DNA from 4 places in the Agrobacterium sp. LEGMi-208b genome. Region 4 is predicted to be linked to each of the others. Evidence: predicted binding sites of a transcription regulator. Region 4 holds the regulator's gene; each other region holds the start of a gene.
The links. Region 4 encodes PhoB, which activates phosphate uptake and scavenging genes when phosphate is short. Its sites were predicted from a motif close to TGTCATNNANCTGTCAT; they were not measured.
Positions count from the first base shown of each region.

Region 1: the regulator PhoB is predicted to act here: its motif matches at 5,070-5,086, upstream of AC5YUO_RS24340 (DUF47 family protein).
Region 2: the regulator PhoB is predicted to act here: its motif matches at 6,177-6,193, upstream of AC5YUO_RS01510 (esterase-like activity of phytase family protein).
Region 3: the regulator PhoB is predicted to act here: its motif matches at 3,061-3,077, upstream of phnF (phosphonate metabolism transcriptional regulator PhnF).

Region 1 is NZ_CM183446.1:2,151,233-2,159,010, reverse strand. Features, by position in the region: gene AC5YUO_RS24355 (efflux RND transporter periplasmic adaptor subunit) at 1-1,039, shown strand, start outside; gene AC5YUO_RS24350 (efflux RND transporter permease subunit) at 1,041-4,193, shown strand; gene AC5YUO_RS24345 (NUDIX hydrolase) at 4,475-5,017, opposite strand; gene AC5YUO_RS24340 (DUF47 family protein) at 5,131-5,775, shown strand; gene AC5YUO_RS24335 (inorganic phosphate transporter) at 5,775-6,779, shown strand; gene ku (non-homologous end joining protein Ku) at 6,871-7,662, shown strand; gene ligD (DNA ligase D) at 7,675-7,778, opposite strand, start outside.
Region 2 is NZ_CM183445.1:301,923-309,700, reverse strand. Features, by position in the region: gene clpP (ATP-dependent Clp endopeptidase proteolytic subunit ClpP) at 292-924, shown strand; gene clpX (ATP-dependent Clp protease ATP-binding subunit ClpX) at 1,217-2,494, shown strand; gene lon (endopeptidase La) at 2,909-5,326, shown strand; gene hupB (DNA-binding protein HupB) at 5,617-5,892, shown strand; gene AC5YUO_RS01510 (esterase-like activity of phytase family protein) at 6,244-7,778, shown strand, end outside.
Region 3 is NZ_CM183446.1:1,230,111-1,237,888, reverse strand. Features, by position in the region: gene AC5YUO_RS20265 (alpha-D-ribose 1-methylphosphonate 5-phosphate C-P-lyase PhnJ) at 1-118, opposite strand, end outside; gene AC5YUO_RS20260 (carbon-phosphorus lyase complex subunit PhnI) at 115-1,215, opposite strand; gene phnH (phosphonate C-P lyase system protein PhnH) at 1,203-1,760, opposite strand; gene AC5YUO_RS20250 (phosphonate C-P lyase system protein PhnG) at 1,763-2,221, opposite strand; gene phnF (phosphonate metabolism transcriptional regulator PhnF) at 2,214-2,996, opposite strand; gene AC5YUO_RS20240 (PfkB family carbohydrate kinase) at 3,124-3,927, opposite strand; gene AC5YUO_RS20235 (transporter substrate-binding domain-containing protein) at 4,029-4,412, opposite strand; gene AC5YUO_RS20230 (ribokinase) at 4,403-5,290, opposite strand; gene AC5YUO_RS20225 (ABC transporter ATP-binding protein) at 5,303-7,108, opposite strand; gene AC5YUO_RS20220 (ABC transporter permease) at 7,113-7,778, opposite strand, start outside.
Region 4 is NZ_CM183445.1:1,171,926-1,179,703, reverse strand. Features, by position in the region: gene pstC (phosphate ABC transporter permease subunit PstC) at 63-1,547, shown strand; gene pstA (phosphate ABC transporter permease PstA) at 1,544-2,863, shown strand; gene pstB (phosphate ABC transporter ATP-binding protein PstB) at 2,878-3,693, shown strand; gene phoU (phosphate signaling complex protein PhoU) at 3,789-4,514, shown strand; gene phoB (phosphate regulon transcriptional regulator PhoB) at 4,545-5,228, shown strand; gene AC5YUO_RS05850 (GcrA family cell cycle regulator) at 5,609-6,142, opposite strand; gene AC5YUO_RS05845 (aspartate aminotransferase family protein) at 6,573-7,772, shown strand.

The sequences.
Region 1 (7,778 bases), on a different replicon from region 4:
CGGGCTCGTCGAGACTGCCGCGATGAGCCCCGCAGGTACTCCGTTCGAACTGACGTCCGGAGAAACGGCGAAGATCGGCGCGCGCCCGATGGTGGAGCGGCTTGGCATCAGCGGCGAACTTCAGCCGATTACCCGCGTGGTGATCCGCGCCCGTGAAGCCGGCAAGATCGTCGAGATGAATGTCCGCGACGGAGACGCGGTGCAGGCGGGCAAGCTGCTCGTGCGTTTCGAAACCGACGAGTTGCAATCGACACTGCTGCTGCGGCAGAGCGACCGGGACGCGGCCGAAGCCGAACTGATGCTGGCGATGCTGGCGCTGACGAGAACCGAACAGCTTGCCCTAAAAAACATCGCTTCGGCAGAACAGCTCGACAAGGCGAAAAGCGACGTCGCGGTGAAGACGGCAAGGCTCCAGAGCCTTTCGGCGCAGGCGGATATCGCACGCCTGGCGCTTCGCAATGCCGAAATCCACGCACCCTTCAGCGGCACCGTCACCCGGCGACTGGCCGAGGCGGGATCGCGCGTCGGCGCGGATGGCGAACTTCTCACGCTGGTCGATACCAATGTGCTGGAGGCGAAGGTACTTGTCGCCACGCGCGATGTTCCGCGCGTTGCCCGCGGCCAGACGGCGGAACTGGAGATTGACGGCCTCGCGGGCCAGATCGTCAAGGGCACGGTCGAGCGCATCAGCCCTGTTGCCGAAGACGGCACACGCGTCGTTGCCGTCTATGTCAGGCTTGCCAATCGTGATGGGCAATTGTGGGGCGGAATGTTCGCCAGCGGAAATATTCTGCTGCGCGAAAAAAGCGATGCGCTCGTCGTTCCCGCAATTGCCCTGCGCGAGGATGAGACGGGTTACCATGTGCTCAAGGTGCAGGACGGCTATCTGCGCCGCCAGACGGTCGCCGTGGGGCCGCGCTGGAACGGCGGAAGCCTGATCGAGATTGCCGCCGGACTGACAGATGGCGAGACGATCCTGACCGCGCCGCTTCCCGAACTGCGGCCCGACATGGCCGTCACCATCGATAAGGCCGGCTGACATGTTCTTGACCCGCATATCCGTTACCCATCCCGTTTTCGCCACCATGATGATGGTGGCGCTTCTGGTCATGGGCGCCTTCTCGATGCAGCGGCTCGGGCTGGACCAATATCCCAATGTCGACGTTCCCGTGGTGGTGGTCATCACCGCTTATCCCGGCGCTACGCCGGAGACGGTGGAAACCGAGGTGACACGCCCGGTCGAGGACGCGCTGAACGCCATTGGCGGCCTCGATGAGGTCACGTCCACCTCCTATGAGGGGCGCTCCGTCGTCGTCGCGAAATTCAAGCTCGAGGTGCGAAGTTCGGCCGCCGCGCAGGAGGTCCGCGACAAGATCGCCGCCATCGAGGCGGATTTTCCCGAAGACGCCAAAAAGCCCGTTATATCAAGGTTCGACCCCGCCGCCGAGCCGGTCCTGTCGATTGCGATCAGTTCGAAATCGCTCGATGTGCCCGCACTCACCACCCTCGCCGACCAGAGGGTGGTGCGACAATTGACGACCGTCGCCGGCGTCGGCCAGGCAACGCTGGTCGGCGCCCGCAAACGGCAGATCGATGTGACAATCGACGAAACGCGCATGCGCGCCCTTGAGATCGGCATCAACGAGGTGGTGAATGCGCTGCGCACCGGCAACAGCAACAGCCCGGCCGGAAGCGTCGTCGATCCCGTCTCCGAACGCACGATCCAGGTGCAGGGGCGTATCGAGGAACCGCAGGCGCTGCTGGACATGGTCGTGGCAAGGCGCGGCGGCGCGGCCATTGCGCTTCGCGATGTCGCCACGCTTTCCGAAGGGGCAGCCGATGCCGAAAACCGCGCGCTCTATAATGGCCAGACAGCCTTGGCGATCGACATCGTCAAGGTTCAGGACGCCAATACGGTCCAGGTCGCGACGGATGTGAAGAAGCGCCTCGATGCGCTCAATGCCGAGCTTGCCCCGCAGAACGTGCATCTGCGCATCGTCACGGATTCATCGATACCCATCCGCGAATCCGTCAATCAGGTACAGACGACGCTGATCGAAGGTGCCGCGCTCGCCGTCGCCATCGTCTTCCTGTTTCTCAATTCCTGGCGCAGCACGGTCATCACCGGCCTGACATTGCCGATCGCAATCATCGGCACGCTCGCGGTGATCGATTTCCTCGGCTTCACGCTCAATACGCTCAGCCTGCTGGCGCTGACGCTTTCCATCGGCATTCTCGTGGATGACGCCATCGTGGTGCGCGAAAACATCACCCGCCATCTTCACATGGGCAAGTCGCATCTGCGCGCAGCCCTCGACGGCACCGGCGAAATCGGGCTTGCGGTGATCGCGACGACGGCGACCATCGTGGCGGTCTTCCTGCCGGTCGCATTCATGGATGGCATTGTCGGCCGGTTTTTCTACGAATTCGGCGTCACCGTCTCCGCCGCCGTGCTGATTTCGCTTTTCGTTGCCTTCACACTCGATCCGATGCTGTCGAGCGTCTGGTACGATCCGGATGCCCAGCCCGACGCGAAGCGCGGGCCGATAGGCCGCCTGATTGCCCGTTTCGACCGTGGCTTCGAATGGATGGCCGGGCAATATCGCCGTGCCATCGGCTGGACCCTGCGGCACAGGCTCGTCACCCTGCTTGCCACATCAGGCGTCTTTGTCGGCAGCCTGTTCATGGTGCCGCTGGTCGGCACGGAATTCGTTCCCGATACCGATGAGGGCCGCTTCCAGATCAACATTACCGCGCCGGTCGGCTCCTCGCTGGATTATACGACAACCAAGGTGCGGCAGGTCGAGAAGGCGCTGAGGGAATTTCCGGAGGTCGAGACGCTTTATTCCACCGTCAATACCGGTGGCGCCGCCGGCAAGCATCGGGCTGCCATATTGGTGGGGCTGGTGCCGCTCGATATGCGGAGCCGAACCCCGCTCTCCCTTGCCAAACCGATCCGCAAACGCCTGTCGGCCATACCCGGCATAGAGGTCACGATCCTGCAGAACGGCCTTGGCGGCGGCGAAAGCCCGGTGCAGCTCAGCATCCTCGGCGACGACCGGGCGACCCTCGAAAGGATCGCCGCCGATCTGGTCGAAGACATGAAGAAAATACCCGGCCTCGTGGATGTGACCTCCAGCGCCAAAGATGTGACCTCCATTCTTTCGGTCCGCCTGAAGCCTGCGGCAGCCAGCGATCTCGGCATCGCCCGCTCCGATCTTGCAACGGCGCTCTCGCCCCTTATCGGCGGCGAGGATGTGTCGAAATGGACGGATGCAGACGGCAACAGCTACGATATCGTCATCCGCCTGCCCGCCGAGCGGCGGTCCGACGTGGCAAGTCTCGGTGAATTGATGATCGCGACCGGCCGCACGGCCGCGAGTGGTGCACCGCTGATGGTGCGTCTCGATCAGGTTGCCGATATCGGCATCCTGCCGGCTCCCGCCGAAATCCGCCGCATCGACAATCGCCGCGAAATACTGGTTTCGGCCAATATCGCCGGCCGCACGCTTGGCGACGTGACGGAGACGCTGCAGGGGCTGATCGCCGGTCTCGACCTGCCGAACAACTATCGCATCCGCTTCGGCGGTGACGCCGAAACCATGCAGGAAACCATCGGCCACATGGTCACGGCGCTTACCATGGCCGTCATCTTCATCTACATCGTGCTCGCCTCGCAGTTCGGCAGCTTCATGCAACCGCTCGCCATCATGGCGTCGCTGCCGCTGTCGCTTGTCGGCGTCCTTCTGGGCCTCATGGTGGCCGGCAGCACGATCAACATGTTCTCGTTGATCGGCTTCATCATGCTGATGGGCCTCGTGACCAAAAACGGCATCCTGCTGGTCGATTTTGCCAATCGCGAGCGACGGCGGGGGCTTTCGCTGAACGAGGCGCTGGAAAATGCCGGCGTCATCCGCTTCCGTCCGATCATCATGACGACGCTTGCGATGATCTTCGGCATGATCCCGCTCGGTCTTGCCGTTGGCGGAGGCGGCGCGCAGCGTGCGCCGATGGCCCATGCGGTGGTTGGCGGCCTCATCAGTTCCACGCTGCTGACCCTGATCGTGGTGCCGACCATCCTCTCCTATATGGACAGCATCAGCAGGCGTTTCGCCCGCCTGTTGCCGAAAGCGCCGGATGAAACCGGGCATTCTAACCATCAGGCGCAACCTTCCCGAAAGCAGCCGGCCTGAAAGGGCCGGCTGGACATCAATCCAGCCAGACAAGGGGAAGGCGTCACCACCTTCCCGTCATTCAAGATGACGCCCCTGTCGTCACCGTAGCAGAAGAATGGCAGCCGGGCCTGCCAGAAGCACCGCGAGCGCGATGATGGGATGGAGGTAACGCAACAGGCAGCGGGGAACGGGACGAGGTAAATTCATGCAACGGCTCCTGACGACAATCAGGCAAGGTTGGGCATGGCCTGTTGCGACAGCATTACAGTTCTGGCCGCAAAAATGCCGGACACATGCGGTTACGGTTTTTCACCGCTCTGGCGCTTCTTTTTGCCCTTCGGGCGAAAATCGACAAGAAGCGACTTCAGCTCGATATCGCGAACGCGCCGTGCCGCCTCATCCGGGCGCACCCATTCCAGCAGGCGTTCACCGCGTTCCTTGAAACTGGTTTCCGCCGCCGTCACCTCTATCTGGAACACATCGACCATGCAGGGAACGACATCGCCATTGTCGAGCATCTTGAGATAGGTATAGCGGCCGACCGCATCCTTTTTCACCCGCCCGCGCACGCCCGCCTCCTCCCACGCTTCAATCGCCGCCGCCTTGTGCGGCTTCTTGCGTTTCATCGGCCAGCCGCGCGGAATGATCCAGCGTGCGCTGGTGCGGGAGGTAACGAGGAGGATTTCGACATCCTCGCCATTGCCGGCATAACGGAAACAGAGCGCGGCATATTGCTGCCGGAAAGCGCCGGTGAAGAGCTTTTCGGGAACCGCAGCGAGCTGCTGGAGCAATGTCAGTGCACGAGCCGGGCGGGTTTTCCGGCTTTTCTTGGTGGGTTTCATATCCGTTGATAGTGCTGATTTTCCGGGTTGCATCAATGCCCTGCGTGCATTTATGACAGTTTTATGACAATCACCCCCCACAACTAATAAAGCGCCATTGAGGGCCAATTCGCATGATGAGTATTTTTCGCAAGCTGATGCCGCGCGAGGACCGTTTCTTCGACATGTTCAGCAACCATTCCGAAACCGTCATCAAAGCGGCCGAGGCCCTTGATCAACTTTTAAGCGGCGTCGACGTCGAGAAGAATTGCGACCTCATCGTCACGCTGGAACATCAGGCCGACGACATCACCCGCGAGGTGCTGCTCGCGGTCCGGCGCAGCTTCATCACCCCCTTCGACCGCGGCGACATCAAGGATCTCATCCAGTCCATGGATGACGCCATCGACATGATGCACAAGACCGTGAAGACCATCCGTCTTTTCGAGCAGACGGAATTCGATCCGCTGATGAAGGAAATGGGTCATGAGATCGTGCGTGCTGCCGGCCTGATTGCGGAAGCCATTCCGCTTCTCAACAAGGTCGGCACGAATGCGCATCGCCTGTCGTCCATTGCCGAAGAGGTAACCCGCGTCGAAGGCCGCTCGGACGAACTTCACGACCTCGGCCTCAAGGACCTCTTCCGCCGCCATGGTGCGAGCGGCGATGCCATGGCCTATATGATCGGCAGCGAGATCTATGGCGAACTCGAAAAGGTCGTCGACCGCTTCGAGGACGTGGCCAACGAGATCAGCGGCATCGTGATCGAGAACGTCTGATGGATGTCGCGCTTGCCCTGCCGCTGCTGGTCGGCCTTATCGCCATCGCGCTGTTCTTCGATTTTCTGAACGGTCTGCACGACGCCGCAAATTCCATCGCCACCATCGTCTCCACCCGTGTGCTGCGGCCGCAATATGCGGTCGCCTGGGCGGCCTTCTTCAACTTCATCGCCTTCCTGTTCTTTGGCCTGCATGTGGCCGAAACGCTCGGCACCGGTATCATCGATCCGGCCATCGTCTCGCCGCAGGTCATCTTCGCGGCGCTGATCGGCGCCATCGTCTGGAACATCGTCACCTGGATTTTCGGCATTCCCTCCAGCTCGTCGCACGCGCTGATCGGCGGGCTCGTCGGTGCGGGATTTGCGAAGGTGGGTTTCAATTCCATCGTCTGGTCGGGCCTGCTGAAGACCGTGGGCGCCATCTTCATGTCGCCGGCCATCGGCTTTTTCCTTGCCCTGCTTCTGGTGCTCACCGTCTCCTGGCTGTTCGTGCGGCAGACGCCCTTTGCGGTCGACCGCACCTTCCGTGTCATGCAGTTCATCTCCGCCTCGCTTTATTCGCTGGGACACGGCGGCAACGACGCGCAGAAGACCATGGGCATCATTGCCGTGCTGCTCTTCAGCCAGGGACATCTCGGCGAGAGCTTCTACGTGCCCTTCTGGGTGGTGATTTCCTGCCAGTCGGCCATGGCGCTCGGCACGCTGTTCGGCGGCTGGCGCATCGTCCATACGATGGGATCGAAGATCACCCGGCTGAACCCGATGCAGGGTTTCTGCGCCGAAACCGGCGGTGCGCTGACGCTGTTCGGTGCGACATGGCTCGGTATTCCGGTCTCCACCACCCACACGATCACCGGCGCCATCGTCGGCGTCGGCGCGGCCCGTCGCGTCTCGGCGGTGCGCTGGGGCCTTGCCGGCAATATCGTCATCGCCTGGATCGTGACCATGCCGGCGGCCGCGCTGATCTCGGCTGCGGTTTACGGGCTGACGTCGCTGTTCGGCTGACAGCGCCATCCCTGCCCTGATTTGCCGCTCCTCCCGGAACAAAAGCCACCTCGCGGCTGTTGTTCCGGGAGACCAATGCGGAATCGCGGACATGGCACGGCAGGTTTTCTGGAAGGGTTATCTGAAGCTGTCGCTGGTGACGGCCTCCGTCTCGCTGACACCCGCGACGACCGATGGCAACAGATACACCTTCCACATCCTCAATCGCAAAACCGGCAATCGCGTCGAAAGCCGTTATGTCGACAGCATCACCCACAGGCCGGTCGCCGCCAAGAACCAGGTAAAAGGTTTTCCCCGTGGTGAGGACGATTACGTTCTGCTGGAGGATAACGAGATCGATGGGGTGGCGCTGGAAAGCACCCGCACCATCGATATCAAGACCTTCGTGCCGAAAGGATCGATCGACTGGATCTGGTACGACCGCCCGCATTTTCTGCGCCCGGAAGACAAGATCGGCACCGAAGCCTTCAGCGTCATTCGCGAAGCCATGAAGGCGAACGATGTTTTCGGCATAGCGCGTCTGGTGATCTATCGCCGCGAAAGAGCGGTCCTTCTCGAACCTTCAGGCAAGGGCATCATCCTGTGGACGCTGCATTATGGCGAGGAGGTGCGCGAAAGCATCGACGCGCTGGAGCCGAAGATGAAAATCGACCGGCCGCTGCTGCAAGCCATGGAAAAACGCATCGGCAAACAGGTGACGGGTTGGAAGCCGGCTTTGGTGCAGGACCCCATTCAGAAAAAGATCAAGTCCCTGCTGAAGACCAAGGGCGAGGAGGTCTCCTCCTCGAAAAAGAAAACCGCCACAAAGGCCCGCACCGGTGGCAATGTCATCAACATCATGGATGCCCTGAAGAAAAGCCTTGCTTCCGAAAAGAGAAATTAAAGCTCGATGCTTTCAGCGGGCTTTTTTCGGCAGCGGCTGGGCGGCGGCAAAAAATCCATCCCAAGGGTCTTTTTTCAGCGCGGAAAGACGTGCGCCGATATTGTTGACGGTGAAAT
Region 2 (7,778 bases), 870 kb from region 4:
AGTTCTTGCCGGTGAGAAGTTATATCTGTGCATGGCAGGCGATTTTTGCCTTCGTCACCTGCCATAGTAAAAAAATGGTGGCGGTGGGAGAAAGAGGCCCGACGGCCGCCGCGCGGTCCGAAAGCCCTGTCAACCTCGGCCCGAAAGGCCTGCAAACGCTGTTGAGCCGTTAAGGATATGCGGCTTCGTGTCTTGAAGTACGGGGCAGGGACACTCTATGTAGGGAGTATGAAGGTTAGAAGTGATTCCGGAGCGGTTTTCCGCGAAGGGCAGAGTTGACAAAGGACGGACATGAAAAATCCAGTTGATACCGCCATGGCTCTGGTGCCGATGGTCGTTGAGCAGACCAATCGCGGCGAACGCTCCTACGACATATTTTCCCGTCTTCTCAAGGAACGCATCATTTTCCTCACCGGCCCGGTGGAAGACCAGATGGCGTCGCTCGTCTGCGCGCAGCTGCTTTTCCTCGAGGCTGAGAACCCGAAGAAGGAAATCGCGCTCTACATCAATTCGCCGGGCGGCGTCGTGACCGCCGGCATGGCGATCTATGATACGATGCAGTTCATCCGCCCTGCGGTGTCCACGCTCTGCGTCGGTCAGGCCGCATCCATGGGCTCGCTGCTTCTGGCTGCCGGCGAAAAGGGAATGCGTTTCGCCACCCCGAACGCCCGCATCATGGTGCACCAGCCTTCCGGCGGTTTCCAGGGCCAGGCATCGGACATCGAGCGTCACGCCCGCGACATCATCAAGATGAAGCGCCGCCTCAATGAAGTCTACGTGAAGCACACCGGCCGCACGCTCGAAGAGGTTGAAAAAACCCTTGATCGCGACCATTTCATGGATGCAGACGAGGCGAAGGACTGGGGTGTGATCGACAAGATCCTGACCTCGCGTCAGGAAATCGAAGGCGCCGCCGCGAATTGAGGCGCGCCGCTTTTTGACGTTTGTTTGAACCCGCAAAAGTAATTTCGGGGCTTTCAACCGCAACAGAAAGCGATATTAGTATATATAAAGGCTATGTTGAATTTTTATGACGTGGCCTTTGGTTTGATGGGGAATTCGTTGCAGCCGGTTGTCAGCTCCTGTATCTGATACGGCTAGTACCCCGGGAAACGAGGCGGATACGGCAATGCACCCCAAGGCGGGCCGTATCTGCGGGCGGTAAGTTGACCGCGATCCGTTTGGCGGACCTGCGGCGTGCTGGAAGGAAAGAGATATGAGCAAAGTCAGCGGCAGCAACGGCGGCGACTCTAAAAATACACTCTATTGTTCATTCTGCGGCAAGAGCCAGCACGAAGTCCGGAAACTCATTGCCGGACCGACGGTATTCATCTGCGATGAATGCGTCGAATTGTGCATGGACATCATCCGCGAGGAGAACAAGACGTCGATGGTGAAGTCGCGCGAGGGTGTTCCCACCCCGCAGGACATCATCAAGATCCTCGACGAATATGTCATCGGTCAGAAACAGGCGAAGAAAATCCTGTCGGTGGCCGTTCACAACCATTACAAGCGCCTCGCGCACGCCTCCAAGAACGGCGATGTCGAGCTGGCGAAGTCGAACATCATGCTCGTCGGTCCGACGGGTTGCGGCAAGACCTATCTTGCCCAGACGCTCGCCCGCATCATCGATGTTCCCTTCACCATGGCGGATGCGACGACGCTGACCGAAGCCGGTTATGTCGGCGAGGACGTGGAAAACATCATCCTGAAGCTGCTTCAGGCTGCGGATTACAATGTCGAACGCGCCCAGCGCGGCATCGTCTATATCGACGAAGTCGACAAGATTTCCCGCAAGTCGGACAACCCGTCCATCACGCGCGACGTGTCGGGCGAGGGCGTCCAGCAGGCGCTTCTGAAGATCATGGAAGGCACGGTCGCTTCCGTTCCGCCGCAGGGCGGCCGCAAGCATCCGCAGCAGGAATTCCTGCAGGTGGATACGACCAACATCCTGTTCATCTGCGGTGGCGCATTCGCCGGCCTCGACAAGATCATCTCGGCCCGTGGTGAAAAGACCTCGATCGGCTTCGGTGCGACCGTCAAGGCGGAAGACGATCGCCGTGTGGGCGAGGTGCTGCGCGAGCTGGAGCCGGAAGATCTGGTGAAGTTCGGCCTCATCCCGGAATTCATCGGCCGTCTGCCCGTTCTGGCAACGCTGGAAGATCTTGATGAAGATGCGCTGATCCAGATCCTGTCCGAGCCGAAGAACGCGCTCGTCAAGCAGTATCAGCGCCTGTTCGAGATGGAAGATGTGGAGTTGACCTTCCACGAGGACGCGCTGCGCGAGATTGCCCGCAAGGCGATCACCCGCAAGACCGGTGCCCGCGGCCTGCGCTCGATCATGGAAAAGATCCTGCTGGATACCATGTTCGAACTGCCGACCCTGGAAGGCGTTCGCGAAGTTGTCATCTCCAACGACGTCGTCAGCGGTGTGGCCCGTCCGCTCTATATCTATGCGGATCGTCAGGAAGAAAAGACCAACGTTTCGGCTTGATAAGCTGGTCCAGTACTGTGATGAAATCAGAAGGCCCGCATCTCTGCGGGCCTTTTTCGTTGTGTGCTGCGCCGAAACTTGCGCCTAACTTGGCGAAGCCTGATTTTGCGTTTGGAGCGGATTGCGCTTTGCTGATAAAGTCTTACAACTGATTTGCAGCGCGATATGACGGAAATGTGAATTACCGTCGGCGACCCGGTTCCCGACCCTTGGGGATAACCGGAAATGTCGGGAGTAATAGCCGGCGCTGGGTTTTGTTGAATTTTACGGTTCTGCCGGTGCGCGGGACCGTCTCTTCCGGTGACTTGAAATCGGTGTTTCGAAACTCCACTTTCAGTCTCGAGAAATGAATGTGCCGGATGCCCCCAAGATGTCCGGCAAGGTGTCCCGAAAGGGACCAGGAAAGGAAATGATATGACGAACATCACGTCTGCGGCATCTGGCGGTACCTATCCGGTACTTCCCCTGCGCGACATTGTCGTTTTCCCGCATATGATCGTTCCCCTGTTCGTCGGGCGGGAAAAATCCATTCGTGCGCTCGAGGAAGTCATGGGCTCGGACAAGCAGATCATGCTTGTCACCCAGATCAACGCCAGCGATGACGATCCGGCTCCCGAGGCCATCCACAAGGTTGGCACGGTCGCCAATGTGCTGCAGCTTCTGAAGCTTCCCGATGGCACCGTGAAGGTGCTGGTGGAAGGCAAGGGCCGCGCCCAGATCGACAGCTATACCGGGCGCGAGGATTTCTACGAAGCCTCCGCGACGCCGCTGCAGGAACCCGCTGAAGATCCGGTCGAGATCGAGGCGCTGTCGCGTTCGGTCGTTTCGGAATTCGAGAGCTACGTAAAGCTCAACAAGAAGATTTCGCCCGAGGTTGTCGGCGCTGCCGGCCAGATCGACGACTATTCGAAGCTCGCCGATACGGTCGCTTCGCACCTGTCGATCAAGATCACCGAAAAGCAGGAAATGCTCGAAACCGTCAGTGTGAAGCAGCGGCTTGAAAAGGCGCTCGGCTTCATGGAAGGCGAAATTTCCGTGCTTCAGGTCGAAAAGCGCATCCGCTCGCGCGTCAAGCGCCAGATGGAGAAGACCCAGCGCGAATATTACCTGAACGAGCAGATGAAGGCGATCCAGAAGGAACTCGGCGACGGCGAGGATGGCCGCGACGAGATGGCCGAACTGGAAGAGCGCATCGCCAAGACCAAGCTTTCCAAGGAGGCCAAGGAAAAGGCCGAGGCGGAAATGAAGAAGCTTCGCCAGATGAGCCCGATGTCCGCGGAAGCGACCGTCGTGCGCAACTATCTGGACTGGCTGCTGGGCCTGCCCTGGGGCAAGAAGTCGAAGATCAAGACCGATCTCAACGCCGCCGAGACAATCCTCGATCAGGATCATTTCGGTCTGGACAAGGTCAAGGAACGCATCGTTGAATATCTCGCCGTGCAGGCGCGTGCCTCGAAGATTCGCGGCCCGATCCTGTGCCTCGTCGGTCCTCCCGGCGTCGGCAAGACCTCGCTCGCCAAGTCGATCGCCAAGGCGACCGGCCGCGAATATGTGCGCATGGCGCTGGGTGGCGTTCGTGACGAGGCGGAAATCCGCGGTCACCGCCGCACCTATATCGGCTCCATGCCGGGCAAGATCGTCCAGTCGATGAAGAAGGCCAAGAAGGCGAACCCGCTCTTCCTGCTCGACGAAATCGACAAGATGGGCATGGATTTCCGTGGCGATCCGTCCTCTGCTCTGCTTGAGGTGCTCGATCCGGAACAGAACTCCACCTTCATGGATCACTACCTTGAAGTGGAATACGATCTGTCCGACGTGATGTTCGTGACCACGGCCAACACGCTGAACATTCCAGGCCCACTGATGGACCGTATGGAAGTGATCCGCATTGCCGGCTACACGGAAGACGAAAAGCGCGAAATCGCCAAGCGTCACCTGTTGCCAAAGGCGATCAAGGAACATGCCCTGCGTCCGGAAGAGTTCTCGGTTACCGATGACGCTCTGATGATCGTCATCCAGCAGTACACCCGCGAGGCGGGCGTGCGCAGCTTCGAACGCGAGCTGATGAAGCTGGCGCGAAAGGCTGTCACCGAGATCATCAAGGGCAAGGTCAAGTCCGTGGAAGTCACCGCTGCCAACGTTCCGGATTATCTGGGCGTTCCGCGGTTCCGCCACGGCGAGGCCGAGCGCGAGGATCAGGTCGGTGTCGTCACCGGTCTCGCCTGGACGGAAGTTGGCGGTGAGCTGCTCACCATCGAAGGCGTGATGATGCCGGGCAAGGGCCGCATGACGGTCACCGGCAACCTCAAGGAAGTGATGAAGGAATCCATTTCGGCGGCGGCATCCTATGTCCGCTCGCGCGCCGTGGATTTCGGCATCGAACCGCCGCGCTTCGACAAGAGCGACATCCACGTCCACGTTCCGGAAGGGGCAACCCCGAAGGACGGGCCGTCCGCAGGTGTTGCCATGGCCACCGCCATTGTCTCCATCATGACCGGCATTCCGGTTTCGAAGGATGTGGCGATGACGGGCGAGATCACGCTGCGTGGTCGCGTGCTGCCGATCGGCGGCCTGAAGGAAAAGCTGCTTGCGGCCCTTCGCGGCGGCATCAAGAAGGTGCTGATCCCGGAAGAAAACGCCAAGGATCTGGCGGAGATTCCGGATAATGTGAAGAACGAGATGGAAATCATCCCGGTTTCGCGCATGGGCGAAGTTATCAAGCACGCGCTCATCCGCCAGCCGGAGCCCATCGAGTGGGACGGCAGCATCGAGACGCCGGTGATCGCAACGGTCGAAGGCGTCGACGACGGCAGCCAGACCATCGCACATTGATGGATGATATCGTCGCGAGGGGCGGGAATCGCCTTTCGCGACGGGCATGCATAGAATCAATGCGTTAGGTGTCAGAGGGTGCACGCGCCCCTCAGCTTGTCGCAACTGATGCCAAATTGGCACGAATATGTGGAAGGCCGGCAGAAATGTCGGCCTTTTTTGTGAAAAAAAACGCAGACCCCTTGTTTTTCAGGCGATTCCAGCGCTTTTGAGTTGCTGTGCGCGGATGCGAACGTATTCTGCGCCGGCTTAATTCCTAGTCGTTTCAAACCATTGAAAGGGGTGGAAACATGAACAAGAACGAGCTCGTCTCTGCAGTTGCCGAAAAGGCTGGTCTCACGAAGGCAGATGCTGCTTCCGCTGTTGATGCCGTATTCGAAACCGTACAGAACGAACTGAAGAGCGGTGGCGACATCCGTCTCGCTGGCTTCGGCAGCTTCTCCGTTAGCCGTCGTGAAGCCTCCAAGGGTCGTAACCCTTCCACGGGTGCTGAAGTCGACATCCCGGCTCGCAACGTACCGAAGTTTTCCGCAGGCAAGGGCCTGAAGGACGCCGTCAACTCGTAAGGTTTCCGGAAAGCCGCAACGCCCGGCGGCGGGCGGGCGGCTTTTCAGGTTCACGAGGAAGCATGTTTTGACGCGCTGACACCATCAGAGGCACAAAGACGGTCAGGCCTTTCGAAATCTTTCGGATGGCCCGGTTTCTCAGCCGGAATGGTGTGGATTGAAGGCATCGATGCGCGCCTGTGTAGCTTCCATCCGGACACACGGCGTTTCGATATGCGGAATGTGCGCATCAACACAAAAGCCCGGCCTTCACGGCCGGGCTTTTTGATTCACCCGCAAGGAAATGTCATCCCACTGTCATGTCTTTGACGCAGAAGCCATGGGGTATTTCTGGACCCAAGGGGGATTACAATGGCGTTCCGATTTTCTCATATGGCTTTGACTGCTGCGCTGCTCACATCCGCAGCTTTTCCGGCCGCTGCCGAGCCGGTTTTCAACCGCATCGCATCTTTCCCGGTGGCAAAAAACCTGCCCGCGGACAAGGACGCCAAGTCCGTCACGTCGGCTGAAATTGTCACCGCCAGCGAAGACGGCAAAACTCTGATCTATTCGGACAGCCCGCTTGGCGGCATCGGCTTCATCGACATCACCGACGCCAAGGCCCCGAAGGCCGGCGGTGCGTTGCTGCTCGAAGGCGAGCCGACCTCGGTCGCCGTTGCCGGCGCCAAGGTTCTGGCCGGCGTTAACACGTCGGAAAACCGTGCCAAGCCGTCCGGCAAGCTGGTGACTGTCGACATCGCCACCAAGAAGATCGAGGCAAGCTGTGATCTCGGTGGCCAGCCCGATTCGGTTGCCGTCTCTCCGGACAAGACCTTTGCCGCCATCGCAATCGAGAACGAGCGCGACGAAGACGTGAACGAAGGCGCCCTGCCGCAGATGCCCGCCGGTTATCTGGTAACGGTCGGTCTGAAGAACGGCGTTGCAGATTGTGCGACGCTGAAGAAGATCGAGCTCACCGGTCTCGCCGAAATCGCCCCGGAAGATCCGGAGCCGGAATTCGTTTCGATCAACGCCAATGGCGAAATCGCGCTCACGCTGCAGGAAAACAACCATATCGTTATCATCGACGGCAAGACCGGCACGGTGAAGACGCATTTCTCTGCCGGCACGGTCGACCTCGAAGGCATCGACACGAAGTCGGACGGCCAGCTGAAGTTCACCGACAAGCAGGAAGGCCGCAAGCGCGAGCCTGATGCCGTGAAGTGGCTGGACAATGACCGTATCGTCATCGCCAATGAAGGTGACTGGCAGGGCGGTTCGCGCGGCTTCACCATCTTCGACAAGACCGGCAAGCTTCTCTATGAAGCCGGTTCCTCGCTTGAGCATGCGGTTGCGGCCATCGGCCACTATCCGGAAAAGCGCTCCAAGGCCAAGGGCATCGAGCCGGAAGGTCTGGAAGCGGCAACATTCGGCGATCAGAAATATTTCTTCGTGCTTGCCGAGCGCGCCTCCGTCGTCGCTGTCTACAAGGACACCGGCAAGGAGCCGGAACTGACGCAGCTCCTGCCTTCGGGCGTTTCGCCGGAAGGTGCAGTCGCCATCCCGTCGCGTAATCTTCTTGTTACGGCGAACGAGGTGGATCTGGTCGAAGACGGCGGCGTTCGCTCGCATGTCATGATCTATGAGCGCGCTGAAGGCGAAGCAGCCTATCCGCAGCTGGTTTCCGCCACTGTCGACGGTGCACCGATCGGCTGGGGCGCGCTTTCGGGCCTGGTCGGCGATGCCGAGAAGCCCGGTATTCTCTATGCCGTCTCCGACTCGGTTTATGGCAACCAGCCGTCGATCTACACCATCGATGCGACGAAAAAGCCTGCTACCATCACCAGCGTGCTGCGCGTCAAGCGCGACGGCATCGCTGCGCAGAAACTCGACATCGAGGGCATCAC
Region 3 (7,778 bases), on a different replicon from region 4:
AACCCGGCACCGCGATGGCCTTCAGGATGCGGCGGCGCAGTTCGCGCTTGGCCGATTCATCGAGAAAGCCGTAATTGAAGGCCGCCCAGGGCCTGGTGAGTTCCTGTAGCGTCGTCACAGCGCGACCTCTTCCTCGTCTTCCTGTTCGAAAAGCGCCGCCTCGGCCGCCGGCCTGGAAACCGCGGCTTCCCCATCGGCCTTGACGCGGCGGATCGCGTCGAGGCTCGACTGGAAGGTGACATAGTGGGGCAGCTTGAAGTGGATGCAGAAGCCGGAGCTTTCGACCGGCTCGGTATGGTAGAGCACGAATTCCTCGTTGGAGGCCGGATGCGCGTTCGGCTGGCTGGAGGCGATATCGAGCGTCGCGGCGGCGATCACCTTCACCTCGTTCCAGCCGAAAGTGGCCGAGAAGCCGAGCTGCAATTCATGGGTCTTGGTGATGACCTCGGTCTGGCTGACACGCACGCGGCCGGCGCTGAAGACGGTGCCGCGCGGGTGGCGCAGCCGCACCGGCGCTTCGGCGAGGCGCAGTTCGTTGACGGTCGGGTGGACGTCGCCGTAACCGCGCATGGTGGCGTAGCCGAGCGCCAGCGTGCCGCCGGTATCGGCGCGCGCCAGGCTTTGCAGCTTGTGGGCGCGCTCGGCCGGGAAAAGCAGCGGCTGGCGGGTGAGGTCGGGAATATCGTCGGGCGCGATTGCCTCTGAGGGGTAATCCTTGATCAGGCCCTGCGCCTTCTGCCAGGCGGCGAGTGACGGCTGGGTCGCCGGCGCCGGTTCTGCGCTCGGGATGACCGGATCGGGCGTATAATCCTCGCCCTTCAGCACGCCGACCTGTAGCAGGCGGTGCGAATAATCGAGCGTCGGCCCAAGGATCTGGCCGCCGGGAATATCCTTGAAAGCGGCCGAGATGCGGCGGAGGGTGAAGAGATCCGTCTGCGCGACCGGTTCGCAGACCGCAAGGCGCGGCTGGGTGGTGCGATAGGCGCGCAGCAGCAGCACCGCTTCGTAAAGCTCGCCGCCGGCCTGGGCGATGGCGAGTGCCGCGAGATCCGGTTCATAGAGCGATGCCTCGCCCATGACGCGATCAATCAGATAAGGCAGACCTTGTCTGACGGCATCGATACGGGCGCGGGTGATCGGGCCGAGATCGTCGCGGAACAGGTTTTCGGCCTGTTCGATGGCGCGTTCACCGCCACGGGTTGCTACATAGGCCATCTGAGCACCTCGATTTTCGTGGAACGGGGCAGGCCGACCAGCCGGTCGGCATCGACGAGGTAGAGATCCCAGCCGAGCGGATAGCGGATCGCCTTTTCGCGCATTGCCCAGAAGGACGGGTCGATGCCGCCGATTTCAATCGTCAGCGACCCCTTGATGCCGGGGCCGGTAAGGCGAAGGGTCTGGCCGGAACCGATCTCTGCGGGCGCAAACAGCGTCGCGGCTTCGTCCGGATAGGCAAGCGAACCGCTGCGCAGCGGCGACAGCGCCTCGACCTCGGCTGCGCAGCCGAGCGGGGCGAAGACATATTCGGCCCTGTCGAGGGGAGCGCGGTGAGCGCCGGTGTCGGCGAGCCGCCGGTCGAGCGCGGCGTCATCGGCAGCGAAGAAGGTGCATTCGCGGTCGAGCAGGCTTTCGGCCAGTGTCTCGAAGCCGGCGAAGGGCAGGGAACGAATGAGGCCGGGACGGCTGAGCGCCCACATCAACGCGTCGAATGCCGCATTGGTGCGGCTGTCGTCGGCGGTCGGGATCAGGGAGAGCGACATGGTCAGAAGGTCTCCATCTGCACGCGGGTCGCCTCGACCTTTTTCAGCCGTTCGCGGTCGGTTGCTTCGAGGTGGCGGCTTTCGGCATCCAGAAATTCGAGGATCGGGCCGGGCCGGTGCTCGGCGGCGATGGCCGCGTCGATGACGGCCATCGCCATCGCATGTTCGAGATCGCGGCCGGTGACGGCGCCGTAACCTTCAACATCGCGCTCCGGCACGCGGATATGCGCTTCCGCCACCAGAACCTCGCCGAGATGGAAGGCGGTGTTGCGCACCGTATCCATGAAGGGCAGCATGGCGAGCCCGGTGCGGTTGGTGACGACGCAGACGGCGCCGAGATCGGTCAATAGGGTCTCGGCGCAGGCCTTGATGGTTTCGGGGCGGCTTGCCGCCAGAATGTCGAGCGCCTGCCCATGGGTATAGGCTGCGATGACCGGCCCGCCGGTCGCAACGTCAGTCATTGGTCTTCCTCTCTGCGGGTATTCCCGTTGCCCGGCCTCCGGGCGCTTCATCGTTATCGATGACGAACTGCATTCTCTCGCCGGCCCAGACCACTTCGGAATAGGCGATCGGCCGGCCTTGCATGTCGACGTCGACCTTCTGGGTGACGAGGACCGGCTGTTCCGGGGATTGCGCCAGAAGCCGGGCTTCCTCGGCGATCGGCAGGCGGGCGAAAATGGTGGTGGCCTGTCGCACATAGTCCGGGATGCCGAATTCCCGATAGATTTCGGTGATCGACGAGCCGGCACGGCGGCGCCCCGGCATGTCCGGAAAGCGCTCGACCGGATAATAGCTTCGGCCAACCGTTATCGGCACGTCGTCGGCAAAGCTGCGCCGCAGGATCATATAGACCTTCGAACCTTCCGGAATGCGCAGCGCCGCAGCGACGACCGGCGGGACGGCAATCTCCATCTCATCGATGGGCTGGCCGGAAGGGACCCGCCCCTGTTCCTTCAGGTTGCGGCTGAACCGCGTGCGCCTGGCAATCGCATAACGGATGACCGACTGTTCCTCCACAAATGTGCCGCGGCCCTGTTCGACCCGCACCTTGCCGGCAGCCGCAAGTTCGGAGATCGCGCGCCGCACGGTGTGCCGGCCAACGCCGAAGCGCCGCATGATTTCCAGTTCGGTCGGGAGTTGACTGCGCGGAGCCAGAGCCCCGGACGCGATATCCCGGCTGATCTGCCTTTCGATGGATTGCCATTGGCCCGATTTCGGGCGTTCGGTCTGCACCATGGCCAGCCTATATGTTCGGACGACTTCAAATTCATTCGGATGACTATGTTTATAGCTGGCCTCAATGACAGTCGTATGTCCGAATGGGCATTTGCCGGGATTTCTAACGGCGGGCGCTTGCCGCAGTTCAACCGCTCGTGCGGCGCAACCAGTCGGCTGTCTGGCGGCTGGCCCGGGTTGCAGCGGAAGCTGCGGTCTCACCATCGAGCAGGGCATGGAGGAAAGCGCCGCTGAAGCGGTCGCCGGCGCCGATCGTGCTTTTGACATGGACGGTTGGCGCCGGAGCGACTTCAACGACGTTACGTCCGTCGAACAGGGTGACCGGGCGGGGGCCGTCGGTCAGGACCAGCATTTTCAACCGCGGACCCGCAATCGCCCGGGCGCGCCGCCAGGCGATCTCGATCCCGTCGTCCGCATCGTGGCGCGACGAGATGACGTAGTCGGCGGGGCGAGGTGTGGCCGGGCGTAGCGGCAGTTGCGAGATGACGAGTGGGATCGTACCGAGCTCAGCGACGAGGCCAGCATCGAGATTGAGCGCGTTGAGATAGGCCGCATCGCCGCTGAATGGAGCGCTGGCCGCAAACAACGGACTGCTGCGATCCCCGCAATAGAGGATCGTCCGCTCGCCGTTCGGTTCGAGCAGGATTTCCAGCGGCCTGGTTTCGCCGGGATGCAGCGCCACCTGCCCGGTGTCGAAACCCATTTCACGCAGCGTTTCGAGGGCACGCAGACCCTGTTCGTCCCGCATCAGCCGGTTAACGAGGACGACTTTGGCGCCGAGGTCAAGAAGCTGGCAGCCGGTGAAAAAGCCACCGCCGCCAAGATGGATTTCGCGTGAGGAAAACCGCAGCCGCCCGCCCGCAACCAGCGGATCGTCGAGCTGCCAGATGCGGTCGTGGTTGACCGAGCCGATGACGATCACCTGATACATGCTTGCCTTATCTTTCGTCGATGCCGCGAATTTTCCGCTCCTGAAAGGAACGATAGACGCCCCATTTTACGGGGGCATGACGGATATTTGAGCAAGTATAGCTATTGAAAGCGGATGGGCGAAATCTTCGAAAGCACGGTATCTCCTGTTGTGCCACGGGTCACGCCGACGCGCTGGCCTGAGAGATCGTCCCGGCTCTTCAACTCAAGGCTCCTCGGCGCGGCAACGAATTGCAAGGCACTGGCGTAGGGTACGGAGAAGTCGATGACCTTCTCCCTTTCCGGCGTAATCGAAAAGGTCGATATCACCACATCGGCGCGATTGCTGACGAGGAAAGGAACGCGATTTGGTCCGGTGACTTCGACGATCTCCAAGGAAACGCCGAGGTCCTTTGCGAGAAGAACGGCGGCTTCATAATCCGAGCCGGTCGGCTCCGAATCAGGTGAGAAAGAGCTGGCAACCTCATGCCGCCAAGTTAGTTGCACCTGTTATCGACGGAATCCGTAGCCCGCCGGTCGGGGATACTGCTCTGACTACCTCTTCGTGAGCATGTCAGCGCCGCGGCGATCGACGCCCGCCGCATAGCCGCCTTCAGCGGCAAGCCGCAGTCCAATCCCGAGGCAAGCACGCCGACGAAACAATCGCCGGCTGCCGTTGTGTCCTGTACGTCGACGGAAATTGCCGCGATACGAACATGTTCTCCAAACGCGCAGGCTTCCGCGCCTTCACCGCCGAGTGTGCGCAGAACGCCGGTGCCGAGACGCAGAGACAAGGCCTCTGCCGATGCATCGCAACCAAGCCAACCCGCCAAAGCCTCGGCTTCGTCTTCATTGACGACAATCAAATCGCACAAAGACAGAACCTCTTCCGACAAAGGAAATGCCGGTGCGAGGTTGAGGATCGAGGTGGCTTTGGAGGCACGCGTGCGGCGGATGAGTTTTTCCACTTCGGCGACATCGTTTTCCATTTGCATGAGCACGATATTGGCCCGCTGCAACAGATCCTCTTCCACGCAATTCGAAGAAACCGCGAGGTTGGCGCCAGCCGCCACCACAATCATATTCCGACCCTTGGCGTCGATATGGATCGAGGCATTGCCGGTCGGTGCGCCAAGAGAGGCGACGCGGCTGATATCCGTTGCCGTCTTCAGGTTCTGCAAGCCGATTTCGGCCAGACCATCCTGCCCGACCGCACCCACCATCACCACTTCGGCACCGTCCCGGGCCGCTGCAAGCGCCTGGTTGGCGCCTTTGCCGCCGGCTTCCGTGCGGAAACGTTTGGCAAGCAGCGTCTGGCCCGGTTGCGGCATGTCCTCGACCTCATAAACGAAGTCGACATTGATTGAGCCGAAGGTGATGATCATGACGCGGTTTCCTTACGCGATCTGAACGAAGTGACCTTCGCCCGCTTCTTCGTATGTCCGCTTCGGAGGCACGTAATCTGCAGGGCGGAAGGGACTCTTGATCTCGTCATTGGAGATGCGGCGCGTCTGTCGGCGCGACGGATCGGCGATCGGGACCGCCGCCATCAGCCGCTTGGTATATTCGTGTTGCGGGTTTTCGAAGACGGCCTGACGCGGGCCTATCTCGACGATCTCTCCGAGATACATCACGGCGACGCGGTGGCTGATGCGCTCGACAACCGCCATGTCGTGGCTGATGAAGAGGTAACCGAGACCGTATTTTTCCTGCAGGTCCAGCATCAGATTGATGACCTGTGCCTTGACCGAGACATCGAGCGCGGACACCGACTCGTCGGCAATCAGGAGCTTCGGCTCCAGCGCGAGGGCGCGGGCGATACAGACGCGCTGACGCTGGCCGCCGGAAAATTCGTGCGGGAAGCGGTCCGCCATCGAAGCGGAAAGGCCGACACGTTCCAGAAGGTCACCGACGCGCTGACGCGCTTGCGAAGCTGGCGCCAGACCATGGGTGACGATCGGCTCGGCGATCGCCTGGCCGACGCGGATGCGTGGATTGAGGCTTTCGAACGGGTCCTGGAAGATCATCTGCGCTTCGCGGCGGATATCGGCGAGGTCGCTCTTGCCGGCCGTGAGTACATTCTTGCCGCCAATCTGCACTTCACCGGATACCGCATCGGTAAGCCGAATGATCGAGCGACCGGTGGTAGATTTACCGCAACCGGATTCGCCGACCAACGACAGGGTTTCCCCCTGACGTAGTTCCAGCGATACGCCTTCGACCGCGTGGATGCAGCCGATGGTTTTGCGCAGGAAACCCTTCCTGATCGGAAAGCGCGTAATCAGGTTGTCGACCTTGAGGATCGGTGGGTGGTTGCGCTTGACCGTATCCTCGGTCGGCTTGACCGGCTGGATTTCCCCGGTTGCCATGTCCACCTGCGGAAACCGCAACGGACGATCCTTGCCGGTCATCGAGCCAAGCTGTGGTACTGCCGACAACAGCGCGCGGGTATAGGGATGTTTGGCGCCGGCAAAGAGATCATGCGTCGTGCCGGTCTCAACCTGTTCGCCACGATACATCACCACCGTACGGTCGGATATTTCCGCAACAACGCCCATGTCATGGGTGATGAAGAGAACGGACATGCCTTCCTCTTCCTGCAGTGTCTTGATGAGTTCGAGGATCTGCGCCTGGATGGTCACATCGAGCGCCGTCGTCGGTTCGTCGGCGATCAGCAGCTTGGGGTCACAGGCAAGTGCAATCGCGATAACGACACGCTGGCGCATGCCGCCCGAAAAATTCATCGGGTATTCGTTAAGGCGCGACTTTGCCGAGGGAATGTGGACCTTTTCCAGAAGCCGCACGGCTTCTGCCTGAGCTTCGATTTCCGTCATACCGCGGTGCTGGCGCAGGACCTCGGTGATCTGCGCACCGATCTTCAGCACCGGGTTGAGCGAAGTCATCGGCTCCTGAAAGATCATGCCAATGCGATTGCCGCGGATTTTCTGCATGTCTTCAAGCGGGATCGACAGAAGGTCCTTGCCCTCGAACTCGATCTTTCCGGCCACGCGCGAATTGCCCGGCGACAGAAGCCGCATGATCGACATCGCCGTGACGCTCTTGCCCGAACCGGATTCACCGACAACGGCAACGGTTTCTTTTGGCGCGATATCGAAGCTGACATCATGCACGACATTGCGCCACTCGCCACCGACGCGGAAGGCCGTGTTGAGATTGGAAATCGAAAGAATTGGATTGGTCATGATCTTAGCCCTCACGACGCGGATTGAGGATGTCGCGCAGGGAATCGCCGATCAGGTTGATCGCGACGATGAGCAACAGAAGGGCGATGCCCGGGAATAGGCTGATCCAGTAGTCACCGGAAAGCAGGTATTCGAAGCCGTTCGAGATCAGCAGACCAAGGGACGGTTCCGTCACCGGCAGACCGATGCCGAGGAAGGAAAGCGTTGCTTCCAGCATGATGGCATAAGCGACACGCATGGTGGCGACGACAATCAGCGGCGGCAGGCAGTTCGGCAGGATGTGCCGGAACAGGATGTTACGGTCCGGCAGCGCCATCGAGCGGGCGGCATCGACATAAGCGCGTTTGCGCTCGACCAGCGCCGAACCGCGGATCGTGCGGGCATAATAGGCCCATTGCGTCACCACCAGCGCCAGAATGATCTTGTCGACGCCCTGGCCGAGAATGGCGAGGAAAATCAGCGCAATCAGGATTGCGGGGAAGCTCAGCTGGATATCGACGATACGCATCAGCACCGAGTCCAGCCGGCCGCCGACATAAGCGCTGGTGAGGCCGATCGATGCGCCGATGACGAGCGCGATCGCCGCACTGGAGAGGCCGACGAGGATACTGGTGCGCAGGCCATAGAGAATGGCGCTGAACAGGTCGCGGCCCTGCGTGTCGGTGCCGAT
Region 4 (7,778 bases):
TGATGACTTTTTGATTTGCCCGATATCGCACCGTGCTCTTGAGGCACGCCGAGGGAACTCTAATGAACACATCGATCCTTTTGCTGATACTGGCGCTCATCGGCATCGGCAGCTATCTGCTCGGCAGCCGCCGTGCCGTCGCCCTGTCTGGTGGTCGCCCCGCCAGCATGCATTCCCGTGCCGGTTATCACGGTTCCTACGCGGTCGTCTGGGCTGTTTTGCCCGCGGCGTTCATTCTCTGTGCCTGGCTCATTGTCAGCCCATTGCTCGTCACCTCCGCGGTGCGCGGTAATTTCCCCGAGGACGTGCGGGCGCAATCCGAAGCGCAGCAGAGCCTGACCTACGGCATGGTGACCTCCATCGCCCGTGGCCTCCAGCGGCTGACGCCGGAGGAAACCGCGCAGGTCGAGGCGGACACGGCTGCGGTCCGGCCGCTTCTGGCATCGAAGGGTGTGGCGATCGCCGGTGATCCCGAGCGTTTCATGGTCGATGCCGCCCACACGCTCAACACCATGAGCTCCACCAGCCGCATCGCGATGATCGCCATCGTCCTGCTGGCCGCGCTCGGCGGTGCCGCCTATGCGCTGCGTGCGATCGCGCCGCGCTTCCGGGCGCGCAACCAGGTTGAGAAGGTCATTCTCGCGGCCCTGCTCGTCGCCTCGTCCATCGCCATCCTCACAACCATCGGCATTGTTCTGTCGATGCTGACCGAGGCGATCCAGTTCTTCACCATGGTTCCGGCCCACCAGTTCTTCTTCGGAACGGTCTGGGATCCGCGTTTTGCCGCGGCGGGTGCTACCGACTCCTCCGGCCAGTTCGGCCTTATCCCGCTGCTCGCCGGCACGCTTTATATCGGCTTCGTCGCCATGCTGGTTGCGGTTCCGGTCGGTCTCTTTTCGGCGATCTATATGGCGGAATATGCCTCGCCCCGCTTCCGCTCCATGGCAAAGCCGCTGCTTGAAGTGCTCGCCGGCATTCCCACCATCGTCTACGGCTTCTTCGCGCTCACGACGGTCGGTCCTTTCCTCAGAGACATTTCCACGCAGATCAACGGTCTGGCGACGGGCAACTACGCCAACTTCATCCAGGCGCAGAGCGTCATCACCGCCGGCTTCGTCATGGGCATCATGCTGATCCCCTATGTGTCGTCGCTGTCGGATGACATCATCACCGCCGTGCCGCGCTCGCTGCGTGACGGTTCGCTTGGCCTTGGCGCCACGCGCTCCGAGACGATCAAGAGGGTCATTATTCCGGCCGCTCTTCCCGGCATCGTCGGCGCCGTGCTGATGACGGCGTCGCGCGCCATCGGCGAAACCATGATCGTGGTTCTCGCAGCAGGTGTTGCTGCCCGCCTGCAGCTCAATCCCTTCGAGCCCATGACCACGGTAACGGTCAAGATCGTCAGCCAGCTCACCGGCGACCTTGAATTCACCTCGCCGCAGACGCTGGTTGCCTTTGCGCTCGGCATCACGCTTTTCGCCATCACGCTTTGCCTGAATATCTACGCGCTTTACATCGTGCGCAAATACCGGGAGCAATATGAATGACCGACATCGTTTCTCCCGCAGCCGGTGCTGCCGTCAACAGGGCCACACGCCGTGATATCGGCATCAAGCGCCGCTATGCCGCCGAACGCCGCTTCCGTGCTTACGGCATGGCAGCGATTTCCTTCGGCCTCATCTTTCTGTTCCTGCTGCTTTTCTCGGTGGTTTCCAAGGGTTACACCGCCTTCCAGCAGACGATGATCACCGTTCCGGTCGAATTTTCCGAACAGATCATCGATCCCAAGAATGAGCGCGCCACGAACCCGGCGAAGCTGATGACGGCCAATTATCCGGTCGTTGCCCGTGATGCCGTCGCCAAGGTTCTCGGCGTTGCGCCAACGGACCGTGCCGGCCTGCGTGCCGTCAACCTCCTGATCTCCGACAGCGTGCGCACGCAGCTTCGCGACATCGTCGTCGCCGATCCCGCCGTCATCGGCACCACGCGCACCGTCACGCTTCTGGCGTCGGGCGACGTCGACAGTGCCTTCAAGGGCCAGGTCGATCTGACGGCGGATGAGGCCAATCGCCGTATCTCGAACCAGCAGCTCGGCTGGATGAACCAGCTCGCGGAAAGTGGCCAGCTCGGCAAACATTTCAACACCGGCATCTTCGTCAACGGCGCCTCAAGCCGTCCGGAAGCGGCGGGTGTCGGCGTGGCGCTGATCGGCTCCTTCTACATGATGCTGATCGTGCTGGTGCTGTCGCTGCCGATCGGTGTTGCCGCTTCGATCTATCTTGAGGAATTCGCTCCGAAGAACCGTCTGACGGATCTTATCGAGGTGAATATCAACAATCTCGCGGCCGTTCCTTCGATCGTTTACGGTCTGCTCGGTCTCTCGGTCTTCATCAACTTCATGGGCTTTCCGCGGTCGGCTTCGCTGGTCGGTGGTCTCGTCCTGACGCTGATGACCCTGCCGACGATCATCATCGCGACCCGCGCAGCCCTCAAAGCCGTGCCGCCGTCGATCCGCGCCGCAGCCCTCGGTCTCGGCGCGTCCAAGATGCAGACGATTTTCCATCATGTGCTGCCGCTTGCCATGCCCGGCATCCTGACCGGCACCATCATCGGTCTCGCCCACGCGCTGGGCGAAACGGCGCCGCTGCTGCTGATCGGCATGGTGGCATTCGTCGCGAATTACCCGACAACGCCGATGGATCCGTCCACGGCCCTGCCGGTGCAGATTTACATGTGGGCGAACGAAGCCGAGCGCGCCTTTGTCGAAAGGACATCCGGCGCTATCATCATCCTGCTTTTGTTCCTCATCGTCATGAATGTTGGCGCAATCCTGTTGCGTCGCCGCTTCGAACGGCGCTGGTAGAGGGAGCTTGAGCAATGAACATGTTGTCGGAAGCAGCAGTTGAAAAGGCGCTGGACAAGAAAATGAATGAAGTCTCATACAAGATGATCGGCAAGGACGTTTCGGTTTATTACGGCGAGAAGCGCGCGCTTTACGACGTGAACCTCAACGTTCGGGAAAATACGGTGACCGCGTTGATCGGCCCGTCCGGCTGCGGTAAATCCACCTTCCTGCGTACCCTGAACCGTATGAATGATACGATCGACGGCTGCCGGGTCACCGGCAAGATCACGCTCGACACCGACGATATTTACGATCAGCAGATCGACGTCGTGGAACTGCGCGCCCGTGTCGGCATGGTGTTCCAGAAGCCGAACCCCTTTCCGAAGTCGATCTACGAGAATATTTCCTACGGCCCGCGCATCCACGGTCTCGCCCGCAACAAGGCGGATATGGACCAGATCGTCGAGCAGAGCCTGCAGAAGGCGGGTCTCTGGAACGAGGTGAAGGATCGCCTGCACGAATCCGGCACCGGCCTTTCCGGTGGTCAGCAGCAGCGTCTGTGCATTGCCCGCGCGGTTGCCGTCAGCCCGGAAGTGATCCTGATGGACGAGCCCTGCTCGGCGCTCGACCCGATTGCGACCGCAAAGGTCGAGGAGCTGATCCACGAGCTGCGCACCAATTACACGATCGTCATCGTCACACACTCCATGCAGCAGGCGGCCCGTGTTTCCCAGCGCACGGCCATGTTCCATCTTGGCCATCTTGTCGAGGAAAACGAAACCGACAAGATGTTCACCAATCCCGACGATCAGCGCACGCAGGATTACATCATGGGCCGCTTCGGCTGATCCCGGCCGGCGCTTTATCGAAACCGAACAAGACTGGTGCCTCTGCCGTGCCCGCTCTGGGCACGCGCATGCAGGCCAAGCCGGAGGACTAGACCATGACACAGACAACGACCCATTCGCATATCGTTTCCGTCTATGACGATGAATTGAAGTTTCTGACGCGCCGCATCGCGGAAATGGGCGGTCTTGCGGAACAGATGTGCGCCGACGCCGTGCGTGCGCTCGTCAATTCCGATGCCGCACTTGCGCAGAAGGTCATTTCCGACGATACGATCCTCGACCATTCCGAGCGGGAGATCGGCGACAAGGCCATCGTCACCATCGCCAGACGTCAGCCGATGGCGGCCGATCTTCGCGAGATCATCGGCACCCTGCGTATCGCCGGCGACCTCGAGCGCGTCGGTGATCTCGGTAAGAACACCGCCAAGCGCGTCATCGCGGTTGCCGGAACCGGCGTGCCGCGCAAGCTCGCCCGCGGCATCGAGCATCTGTCGGAGCTGGCACTGGTGCAGCTCAAGGAAGTCCTTGACGTCTATTCCACACGCTCCGCCGAGAAGGCCAATGCCATCCGCGAGCGCGACGAGGAAATCGACGCCATGTATACGTCGCTCTTCCGCGAGCTTCTGACCTACATGATGGAAGATCCGCGCAACATCACCACCTGCACGCATCTTCTTTTCTGCGCCAAGAACATCGAGCGTATCGGCGACCACGCCACCAATATCGCCGAAACGATCTATTACATGACCACCGGCAGCCAGCCGGAGGGCGAGCGTCCGAAGGACGACAGTTCCAACACGCTCGGTTCGGTGACCGAGTAACAGACAAGCAGCGGCTTGCGGAGTTAGCATATGGTGCCCAAGATTGCAGTTGTGGAAGACGAGGAAGCGCTAAGCGTCCTGCTTCGTTACAATCTCGAGGCTGAGGGATATGACGTCGACACGATACCCCGTGGCGACGAGGCGGAAATCAGGCTGCAGGAGCGTATTCCGGATCTTCTCATCCTGGACTGGATGTTGCCCGGCGTTTCCGGCATCGAACTGTGCCGGCGGCTTAGAATGCGGCCGGAAACCGAACGCCTGCCCATCATCATGCTGACGGCGCGCGGCGAGGAAAGCGAACGGGTTCGTGGCCTCGCCACCGGCGCCGACGATTATGTCGTCAAGCCGTTCTCGACGCCGGAACTCATGGCCCGCGTCAAGGCCATGCTGCGCCGGGCTCGTCCTGAGGTTCTGTCTTCGGTGCTGAAATGCGGTGATATCGAACTGGATCGCGAGACCCATCGCGTTCACCGGAAAAGCCGCGAAGTGCGCCTCGGCCCGACGGAGTTCCGGCTGCTGGAATTCCTGATGACCTCTCCGGGCCGGGTATTCTCCCGCTCGCAATTGCTGGATGGCGTCTGGGGCCACGATATCTATGTGGATGAGCGTACCGTCGACGTGCATGTCGGACGTCTGCGCAAGGCGCTCAATTTTTCGCATATGCAGGATGTCATCCGCACCGTGCGCGGTGCTGGATATTCGATGGAAGCCTGAGCAAAACCGAAACCGATGGTTTCACTCGGGATAATTCCCCAAAAATCAGAAGGCCCGGGACCGGAATGGGTGTCGGGCCTTTCGATTTTGAACCTTCCGCAAATGCGGCACCCCTGTCATTCTTGGGGGCGATAGACGGTTCGCTGAGATTTGGACTGCGCAGAGAAGCCAGTCAGGAAGGGCGCGGCACGCCGCCGACGAATTCAGAGCATTTGCAGTAAGGGACGCTTCGCGGTTTGCGTCCGCAGATTGCGCAAGAACAAGGATTGGAGCGCCTCTTAAACAACGCGTGCTGCAAGGAGGAACCGCCTTGAATTTTCCCACAAAAAAACGGGCCCGAAGGCCCGTAGTTTTTGAGTGTCAAATGCGTGCCGCAACACTCAAGCCTTGCGACGCTCGCTTACCGGCTGGTAGGCAAGCTTTGCATGGAACTTGCAATAGGGCGAAGATTCCAGTGCTTCACAACCGCAGAAATGGAAATCGTCTTTCAAGGGGTCGCCGACCGGCCACTTGCAGGTGCGCTCCGTCAGTTCCGTCAGCGTCAGGCGACGGGAAATTGGCGTAACCACGTTCTTGGAAGGAACGTATTCGAGAACTTCGGCGGTCTCGATATCGATCTCCTCGTGCAGCGCGGTTGCCGCGTTGGAGCGGTTCAAGGCCCGTGCGGGGGCAGCGCTGACGCGGGTTGCGAAATTCGTCGCGCGTGGGGCAGGGGCGGCAGCGCGCTTGGGCGCGGAACGCGCCGAAGTCACCGGGCCGCCGGCCTTCACGCGGCCAGGCAGGTTAAGGCGATGGACCTTGCCGATTACGGCATTGCGGCTGACACCGCCCAGCTGTGCCGCTATCTGGCTGGCGCTAAGCCCCTCGGACCACAATTTCTTGAGTTTTTCGACCCGCTCGTCTGTCCAGTTCATGCCGCTTCTCCGCTCGTCGCGTATAATGTCGGCAGAATCCCTCTCCGTCTCGCGGGCGTGCCGCGAGCGTGGTTTCCGCCGGATTTTTGGTGACTAGTTCCGCCGCAATGCAGTCTAGTAATTAGCGATTAACCTAGTGCCAGCCTGACTCTGTGGCAAGAGTCGGGGGAATCATCTGGAATCGATTTTCCGGTTTTCCCCAACTTGCTGGCGAGTTGAGTCTGAAAGGCAACACCTTGGGCCTCACCGGCCACCTCCTACTAGTGCTTGAGAAGCCCGGGAAACGCGGACTTTTGTTGACATCGGCAGGCGAAGTGACAATAGTGCCCCTGCCGCCGCGAGGCGGCATTTTTGATTTTCAGGCAAGGGATAACCCCGAAGGCCTATTGACAACGTCTGACAGCGCATCCGCGCAAGGAGTGATACAGCCATGGCCGAAGCCGCCGCGCCATTGTTCGATACATTTGCAAGAGCCCCCCTGCGCTTCGAGCGAGGCGAGGGCGTCTGGCTGTTCACGGAAAGCGGCGAACGATATCTGGATTTTGCAGCCGGTGTCGCGGTCAACTCGCTGGGCCACGCCCATCCGCACCTCGTGGAAGCGATCAAGACCCAGGCCGAGAAGGTCTGGCACGTTTCGAACCTTTATGAAGTACCGGGCCAGGAAAAGCTTGCAAAGCGCCTGGCGGAAGCGACATTCGCGGACAAGGTCTTCTTCACCAATTCCGGCGCGGAAGCGCTGGAATGCGCGATCAAGACCGCGCGCCGTTATCATTATTCCAAGGGACATCCGGAAAAATTCCGGATTATCACCTTCGAAGGCGCCTTTCATGGCCGTACGCTGGCGACGATCGCCGCCGGTGGTCAGCAGAAATATCTCGAAGGTTTCGGTCCCAAGGTCGAGGGTTTCGACCAGGTGCCCTTCGGTGATGTCGATGCGCTGAAGGCCGCCATCACCGCCGAGACGGCCGCGCTTCTGATAGAGCCCATTCAGGGCGAAGGCGGCATTCGCGCGCCCAGCAAAGAATTTCTGCAGCTGCTGCGGTCGCTCTGCGACGAGCATGGCATGCTGCTGATTTTTGATGAGGTCCAGACCGGTGTCGGCCGTACGGGCAAGCTCTTCGCCTATGAGCAGACGGGTGTTGCGCCTGATATCATGGCGGTTGCCAAGGGTATCGGCGGCGGTTTCCCGCTCGGCGCGTGCCTTGCGACGGCGGATGCCGCTTCCGGCATGACGGCAGGCGTGCATGGCACCACCTATGGCGGCAACCCGCTGGCCATGGCTGTTGGCAATGCGGTGCTTGATGTCGTCCTCTCGGAGGGCTTTCTGGAAAAGGTCCGTGATGTCGCGCTGGTCTTCCGCCAGGGCCTTGCCTCGCTGAAGGATCGTTATCCTGATGTCATCGAGGAAATTCGCGGCGAAGGCCTGCTTCTCGGCATCAAGGCGAAGATCCCGTCGGGCGAGCTGTTGCAGGCCATGCGCGCCGAGCATCTGCTGGGCGTGCCGGCGGGCGACAACGTCATCCGTCTTCTGCCGCCGCTCGTCACCACGGCGGAAGAGGCCCGCGAGGGCCTGGCACGCGTGGAAGCGGCCGCCGCCTCCCTGACAGCGAAACAGGCGAAAATCGCCTGAGGAAAC